2 linked regions of the Zobellia alginiliquefaciens genome follow. The protein of the gene in region 2 binds, or shares a complex with, the protein of the main gene of each other region. Links are inferred from orthologs where the notes say so. Each region holds a gene or a part of one and is shown on either strand. Other genes may lie near its edges.

Evidence for each region.
Region 1: the proteins of groL (region 2) and metK are in contact, whole or in part, in a cryo-EM structure (PDB 8P4O), measured with the Escherichia coli proteins. The link is inferred for Zobellia alginiliquefaciens from one-to-one orthologs.

The regions. Positions count from the first base shown.
Region 1 is NZ_CP119758.1:3,015,744-3,019,747, forward strand. Bases 712-3,599 are described here. They hold metK (methionine adenosyltransferase), read left to right. Parts: upstream 712-1,471; coding sequence 1,472-2,728; downstream 2,729-3,599. Other genes in these bases: P0077_RS12635 (TonB-dependent receptor), read left to right, coding at 712-1,209; P0077_RS12645 (O-acetylhomoserine aminocarboxypropyltransferase/cysteine synthase family protein), read left to right, coding at 3,044-3,599. Outside these bases: more of P0077_RS12635, read left to right, coding at 1-711; more of P0077_RS12645, read left to right, coding at 3,600-4,004. UniProt on the Escherichia coli protein: Catalyzes the formation of S-adenosylmethionine (AdoMet) from methionine and ATP.
Region 2 is NZ_CP119758.1:2,584,846-2,588,955, reverse strand. What follows is about bases 797-3,790. They hold groL (chaperonin GroEL), read left to right. Parts: upstream 797-1,474; coding sequence 1,475-3,106; downstream 3,107-3,790. Other genes in these bases: P0077_RS10880 (heavy-metal-associated domain-containing protein), read right to left, coding at 3,540-3,790; P0077_RS10890 (four helix bundle protein), read left to right, coding at 1,136-1,441; P0077_RS10895 (co-chaperone GroES), read left to right, coding at 797-1,047. In the rest of the region: P0077_RS10905 (DUF8458 domain-containing protein), read left to right, coding at 1-255; preprotein translocase subunit SecG, read left to right, coding at 263-625; more of P0077_RS10895, read left to right, coding at 769-796; more of P0077_RS10880, read right to left, coding at 3,791-3,896; P0077_RS10875 (TonB-dependent receptor), read right to left, coding at 3,921-4,110.

The DNA.
Region 1 (4,004 bases), 430 kb from region 2 along the record:
TCTAAAAATATAGTTACCAATAAAGTAGATGCAAAGGTTGATTATTATAGGGTGCTGGGTTCTAAAAGCAATATAAATTTTACGTTGGGTACAACGCAAAGTCATCAGAATTTCAACTCGGATATCTTTCAGGTTTTAGATAATGAAACCACCTTGGATATGATGGGAAGTGATTTTGAAAATGATGTGAATTTCAATGTCTCCGATCTTTATTTGGGGTTTCACTATAAAGTAATAGCGGGAATTTTTACATTTAATCCTGGGGTTACTCTCCATCAGTATAATGTTAAGAACGAGCAATTGGGTAGTGTGGTAGAGGATAACCTTACGTCACTGTTGCCGGACATGTATATAAACGCACAACTTAAAAAATCAGAAAACATACGGTTTAATTATAGGGTGACACGCTCTTTTACTGATGTCAGTAATTTTGCGCAAGGGTATGTATTGAATAATTATAACTCGCTTTATAATGGGAATAGAGATTTGGAAAGTGCACTTAATCATAACCTTTCCTTGAATTTCTTTAGCTTCAATATGTTCAATTTTACTAATATTTTTGCGAATGTAGCCTACACCAAACGTATAGACGCACTAAAAAATAATGCCGATATAATTGGAATCAATAGAGTAAGTACTACGATCAATTCTAATTTTGAAGATGAGTCGTTAACCGCAAACGGAAGGTACGAGCGAACCTTTGGTAAGATAAAAGCATCTGCACGTGCTAATGTTGGTTGGTCTACAACCAATAACTTAGTAGACGGTCAGCAACGTACTTCTAATTCGTTCACTCAGAATTATACGGGCGCATTATCAACTAATTTTAAGAATGCCCCCAACTTGGAACTGGGTTACAGATATACCGTAAATAACTATGAAAACGGAAATTTAGAAACCACATATTACACCAGTAGACCGTATGCCCGTTTTGATGCCGCTTTTTTGAAGAACTTTATTTTTACGGTAGATTATGACTATTATAATTATACGGACAAGGAGAATACAATCGATAATAAGTATAGCTTTCTTGAATCTAACTTAACCTACCAGAAGAAAGATAGCCGCTGGGAATATGGCGTAAAAGGAACTAATCTATTAAATACGACCACATTAAATAGGGATAGTACAAACGATTTGTTTTTTACAACGGAAGCTTATTTTGTACAGCCACGGTATGTACTCTTCTCGGTAAAATATGACCTGTAGCCTGTCTTAAATCTATATGGGTTAAATTAATTTATCAATTGATTCAATAAATAACATCATATTAAGATAGGGAACTCAACATTTTTTATATTTTTGCGTCCTAATTAAAATAAAGAGGAGGGATTTGACTGATTGCAACCTCTGTTTTGAGCCAAAACGGCAATAAAAACGAAAAAATGCTAAAGCAGTTGATGTTGCACTATTCACATCATCTTCTTTTCGGCATATCTTCAAATCCTTTTACAAAAAATAAAAGTTTGTTATGCCATATTTATTTACTTCCGAATCCGTAAGCGAAGGACACCCAGATAAAGTTGCCGATCAAATTAGTGACGCCTTGTTGGATAATTTTTTGGCTTTTGACCCAGAAAGTAAAGTTGCTTGTGAAACCATGGTGACCACAGGGCAGGTTGTATTGGCCGGTGAGGTTAAGAGCAATACCTATTTAGATGTTCAAAATATAGCTAGGGAAGTCATTAACAAAATTGGCTATACCAAAGGTGAATATCAATTTAGTGGTGATTCTTGTGGAGTTATTTCTCTAATTCACGAACAGTCTCAAGATATTAGTCAAGGTGTAGACCGTGGAGAAAAGGAGCAGCAAGGTGCCGGTGATCAAGGTATGATGTTCGGTTATGCTACGAAAGAGACGGAAAACTACATGCCGCTTGCACTTGATATTTCGCATAAAATATTGCAGAATTTAGCGGAACTACGTCGCGAAGGTAAGATTATTGATTACCTACGACCAGATGCCAAGTCTCAGGTAACCATAGAATATTCAGATGACAACGTTCCTCAGCGTATAGATACTATCGTGATCTCTACGCAGCATGATGCTTTTAATACTGATGATGAAAAGATGCTGGCCAAAATCAAAAAAGATTTGGTAGAAATTTTGATACCAAGGGTGGTAGCCCAGCTTCCGGAGTCAACACAAGCTCTTTTTGATGATCAGATTAAATATCATATTAACCCAACCGGAAAATTCGTAATTGGTGGTCCTCATGGAGATGCAGGACTTACAGGAAGAAAAATTATTGTAGATACCTACGGCGGAAAAGGAGCGCACGGTGGTGGTGCCTTTAGCGGAAAAGACCCGAGTAAGGTAGACAGAAGTGCGGCTTACGCTGCACGCCATATTGCAAAGAATTTAGTAGCAGCAGGTGTCGCTGATGAGATTTTAGTGCAAGTGAGCTACGCTATTGGTGTTGTTGAACCTACCTCTATTTTTGTAGATACTTACGGTACATCTAATGTAGATTTGACTGACGGTGAAATTGCCATCAAAACCAAAGAGCTTTTTGATATGCGCCCACATGCTATTGAAGAGCGGTTAAAGTTGCGAAACCCTATTTATTTAGAATCTGCCGCTTATGGCCATATGGGTAAAGAACCTAAAATAGTAACTAAGGTTTTTGAATCTCCCTACAACGGTCGTATCGAAAAAGAAGTGGAATTGTTCACTTGGGAAAAGTTGGATAAGGTAGGCGAGGTTAAAAAAGCGTTTAATTTGTAAATTTTTCAAAAATGTTGGTGAATTTAAATTCGCCGACCATATATTTGTAATTCCAAAAGTTCAAACACGTATTGAATAGTTATCAAGAAAGGTGGAGGGAATAGACCCTTTGAAACCTTAGCAACCCTTTGCCACTTGTGCAGAGAAGGTGCTACATTCTATCCCTTTTATACAGGGACAGATAACAAAACAGATTACTCATACTAATCTTATACTTTCTTATAACTTTTTAGATATTACACCTTGCCATAACATATATGGCTGAGGTTGGTCGGGCTTTTAATTATTTTAAATAACAATTAAAAATCAGAAATTATGAGTGATCAAAAATTCTCAACCAACGCATTGCATGCCGGACATGACACAACTCAGACTGGAGGTACACGTGCCGTGCCCATTTATCAAACTTCCTCGTATGTTTTTAATGATACGGATCATGCGGCAAACTTATTTTCACTTGCTGAACTCGGTTTTATATACACCCGACTGAACAACCCTACCAATCAAATTCTTCAAGAGCGTTTAGCTGCAGTTGAAGGTGGAGTAGGCGCAGTTGTTTTTGCTTCGGGAACTTCGGCTATTTCTACGGGGTTAATGACCCTTTTAAAAGCGGGAGACCATATCGTTGCTTCTAGTAGTTTATACGGTGGTACCTTCAACTTATTGAACGTTACCCTACCAAGGTTAGGAATCACTACCACTTTTGTTGATGCTTCCGATCCGGAAAGTTTTGGCAAGGCGGTTCAGGACAATACAAGGGCTTTCTTTGTAGAATCATTGGGTAACCCAAAATTAGATGTACTTGATTTAAAAGCGATTTCAAAACAGGCGAAAGCTGCCCAAGTTCCTTTTATCGTTGATAATACGGTAGCTTCGCCAGCACTTTTAAACCCTATTGAGCACGGAGCCAACTTGGTTATTCATTCGCTTACTAAATATATTGGTGGTCAAGGTACGTCTTTAGGGGGAGCTATCATTGATGCCGGAACTTTTGATTGGACCAACGGAAAATTCCCTGAATTTACTGAGCCTTCCGCAGGCTACCACGGGTTGGTATATAGCGAAGCTTTAGGAGCCGCTGCTTTCACTTTTAAATTAATTTTAGAAGGATTGCGTGATTTTGGAGGTGCTTTAAGTCCGTTTAATGCTTTTCAAATTATTCAAGGTTTGGAGACTTTAAATGTTCGTATCAAACAACATAGTGAAAATGCACTGGAACTGGCTACTTGGTTAGAAGGTAGAGATGAAGTGGAGTGGGTAAATTATCCAGGACTTA
Region 2 (4,110 bases):
ATTGATAAATTTATTGCTGACAATCCTAAAATAAAGCCGAATAAAGACGTACCAAAAGTTGCTATAGAAACCTCTGTTACCCTAGACAAGAAAGAGCTAATGACAGAAACTTTGGCCAAAGTTTATCTGGAGCAAAAAAAGTATAAAAAAGCTATTCAATCTTACAAAATTTTAAGTTTGAAATATCCGGAAAAAAGTGGTTTCTTTGCAGACCGAATTAAAGCGGTGGAAAAATTACAACAAGAAAACAAGTAGCGCCATTATGAGTACGTTTACGATTTTTTTAATACTTATCATTATAGTTTGTTTTTTACTGATATTGGTCATCATGGTTCAGAACCCTAAAGGTGGCGGATTATCATCTTCTTTTGGCGGCGGTGGCAGTCAAGTAGTAGGCGGTGTAAAAAAGACAGGCGATTTCTTAGACAAAAGTACTTGGACGTTGGCCATACTACTTGTGGTTCTAATTCTAGCATCTAACGTTGCCCTTAAAGGAAACTTTAGCGATACAGATTCTAAACTTTTAAATGGTGACGGAATCGAAACCGTTGTTCCTGAAACTGTACCAGAAGCACTGCCAGAACAGACACCTGCACCAGTAAGTGCTCCTGCGGACAGCTTATAAAATTCTACCATAACATATACAAAATGCCAGCTTAGTGACAAGCTGGCATTTTTGGTTTAACAATGTGTCAGTTTTTGAGTAATGGCATAATTTCTGCCCACTAGCATTCGAGAATATAATTTTTCAAACTAAAAACTAAAAATATGGCAAAAGTGAACATTAAACCATTGGCGGATAGGGTTCTTATTGAACCTATGGCTGCCGAAACCAAAACAGCATCAGGTATCTACATTCCAGATACTGCCAAAGAAAAGCCTCAACAAGGTAAGATTGTTGCCGTTGGACCCGGAACCAAAGACGAGCAAGTGACAGTTAAAGTTGGTGACACTGTTTTATATGGTAAATACGCAGGCACTGAGCTTAAGCTTGAAGGTGTTGATTACCTTATGATGCGTGAGAGTGACGTTTTAGCTATAATTTAAGGCTATAGGCTGTTTGCTATAAGCCACTATAGGGATTTTAGAAAATATACAATTTGGCAGATTAGCCATAAGCTCACTTTAGAGTTATATGCGATTACCGAATCATTTCCTAAAAGAAGAATTATATGGCTTGGCACCTCAGCTAAGAAGAGCATCCAGCTCAATTCCCACTAACATAAGTGAAGGTTCCGGAAGAGATAGTGATGCTGAATTTAATCGTTTTTTGACAATAGCAACAGGTTCCGCCTCTGAAGTTGAGTATCTTATATTACTCAAAAGATTTAGGTTACATAAAACCAGATTTACACGAGAAGCTAAATATAAATATCAACGAAATCAAAAAACGCATTTACACTTTAAAGAAAAAATTAAATTAATAACCCACTTAGCATAAAGCCAAGAGCTTAATGCTAAAAATTTAAAAAGAATGGCAAAAGATATAAAGTTTGATATCGATGCACGCGATGGCCTTAGAAGAGGTGTTGATGCATTGGCAGACGCAGTTAAAGTAACATTAGGTCCTAAAGGTAGAAACGTAATCATCAGCAAATCTTTTGGTGCTCCACAGGTAACCAAAGATGGTGTAACCGTTGCAAAAGAAATTGAGTTGGCAGACCCTCTAGAAAACATGGGTGCCCAAATGGTGAAGGAAGTTGCTTCCAAAACCAATGACCTTGCAGGTGACGGTACTACTACCGCTACCGTTCTTGCACAAGCTATCGTTAAAGAAGGTTTGAAAAACGTTGCTGCTGGCGCAAACCCAATGGATTTAAAAAGAGGTATTGACAAAGCCGTTGATGCTATTGTTGAAAACCTTGCCAAGCAATCTAAAAAAGTTGGTGATTCTTCCGAAAAAATCAAACAAGTTGCTTCTATTTCCGCGAACAACGACGAAACTATTGGTGATTTAATCGCTCAAGCTTTCGGTAAAGTTGGTAAAGAAGGTGTAATTACTGTTGAAGAAGCAAAAGGTACCGATACATACGTTGATGTTGTAGAAGGTATGCAGTTTGACAGAGGTTACCTTTCTCCATATTTTGTTACCGATTCAGAAAAAATGGTAGCAGACTTAGAAAGTCCATACATCTTATTGTTCGATAAGAAAATCTCTTCAATGAAAGATTTGCTTCCTGTATTAGAGCCAGTTGCTCAATCCGGAAAGCCACTTTTAATTATTGCTGAGGATGTTGACGGTGAAGCATTGGCTACATTGGTAGTAAACAAACTAAGAGGTTCTTTAAAAATTGCCGCTGTTAAGGCACCAGGTTTTGGTGACCGTAGAAAAGCAATGCTAGAGGATATTGCTATCCTAACAGGTGGTACAGTTATTTCTGAAGAAAGAGGTTTCTCTTTAGACAATACTACTTTAGATATGTTGGGTACTTGTGAAAAAGTACAAATTGACAAAGACAATACTACAATTGTAAACGGTGGTGGTGTTGCTAAAGACATTAAAACTCGTGTAAATCAGATCAAATCTCAAATTGAGACTACTACCTCTGATTACGACAAAGAAAAACTTCAAGAGCGTTTGGCTAAATTGGCCGGTGGTGTTGCCGTACTTTATGTAGGTGCAGCTTCTGAAGTTGAAATGAAAGAGAAAAAAGACCGTGTAGACGATGCTTTGCATGCTACTAGAGCTGCCGTTGAAGAAGGTATCGTTGCCGGAGGTGGTGTTGCCTTGGTAAGAGCAAAAGCTGTTCTTTCTAAAGTTGCCACAGAAAATGAAGACGAGGCTACTGGTTTACAAATTGTTGCCCGCGCTATTGAAGCTCCGTTAAGAACTATCGTTTCTAACGCAGGTGGTGAAGGTTCTGTAGTAATCGCTAAAATTCTTGAAGGAAAAGGAGATTACGGTTACGATGCTAAATCTGAACAGTATGTTGAGATGACCAAAGCGGGTATTATTGATCCTAAAAAAGTAACGCGTGTTGCATTAGAGAATGCTGCATCTGTTGCGGGTATGATCTTAACTACCGAATGTGCATTGACAGACATAAAAGAAGATGCTCCTGCTGCACCACCAATGGGTGGAGGCGGAATGCCAGGCATGATGTAGTGGCGAGACGACACAGGCAATTTTTAGCTTGTTTGCGGACATACATTATATTTAAAGCTGCTCTTGAAGTTTCAAGAGCAGCTTTTTTTTATGTACTTATATTAACAAAAAAACCACCTTCTTTATTTACAGAAGGTGGTTTCATGTCCAAATGGGAATGTCTATTCTATAGACAAACAACCCGACTACTTCTTACGAGGAGCAGCTTTTGGAGCAGCCTTTTTACCAGCTTTCGCTGCTAACGGCTTAGCAGATGTTTTACCTGCATTTTTTGCTTGTGCCATAATTAATTGCGTATTAAATAAAACTAATCTAAAGTAAATCACTTTTTGATTCGTGATATTTTCATTGGGAAAAAATTAACTAAAATAACAAAGCTTTTTTCCGCGTCATTAAAAAAATACACAATACGCTTAAAAACAGATGCTTACTTTTAGTGGTCAGCTCCGTCATCAGAATTATCTTCCCTATATCTACAGCATGGGTGCACACTTTCATACGCTTCCTCTGTAGCTTTCAATTCTTTGGTATCATGCCCTACTGCCACAAGAGCGGTTTTTATTTTCATGGGATCCGTTTTACGCTCGTCCATAATTACTGCTAATTGATGTGTTGGTATATCCCAGGATGCATACTTCACTCCTTTTACATTAAGTGCCGCCTCTTCTATCCGTTCTTTACACATGCCGCATTTCCCATTAACGTCAAATGTCATTTTTTTATTCTTATCCTGTGCAAAAATCACCACAGTAAACAAGCTCATTACTATTGATAAAATTGTAGTTTTCATTTGTCTTCTATTTAGTTATTATCATTAAATTTTAATTCTAAAGCCTCCATAAAACATACGCCCCATTATTGGCGCATATATTATAGTAGTATCAAAGTTAGGACCAAAAGGGTCATCTGCCCCTAAAACTGGATTATCTTGTTGTACATTGGATAAGTTCTCCCCTCCTACATATACCTCAAACGTATTGGAGAACACTTTTGTTATCTGGGCA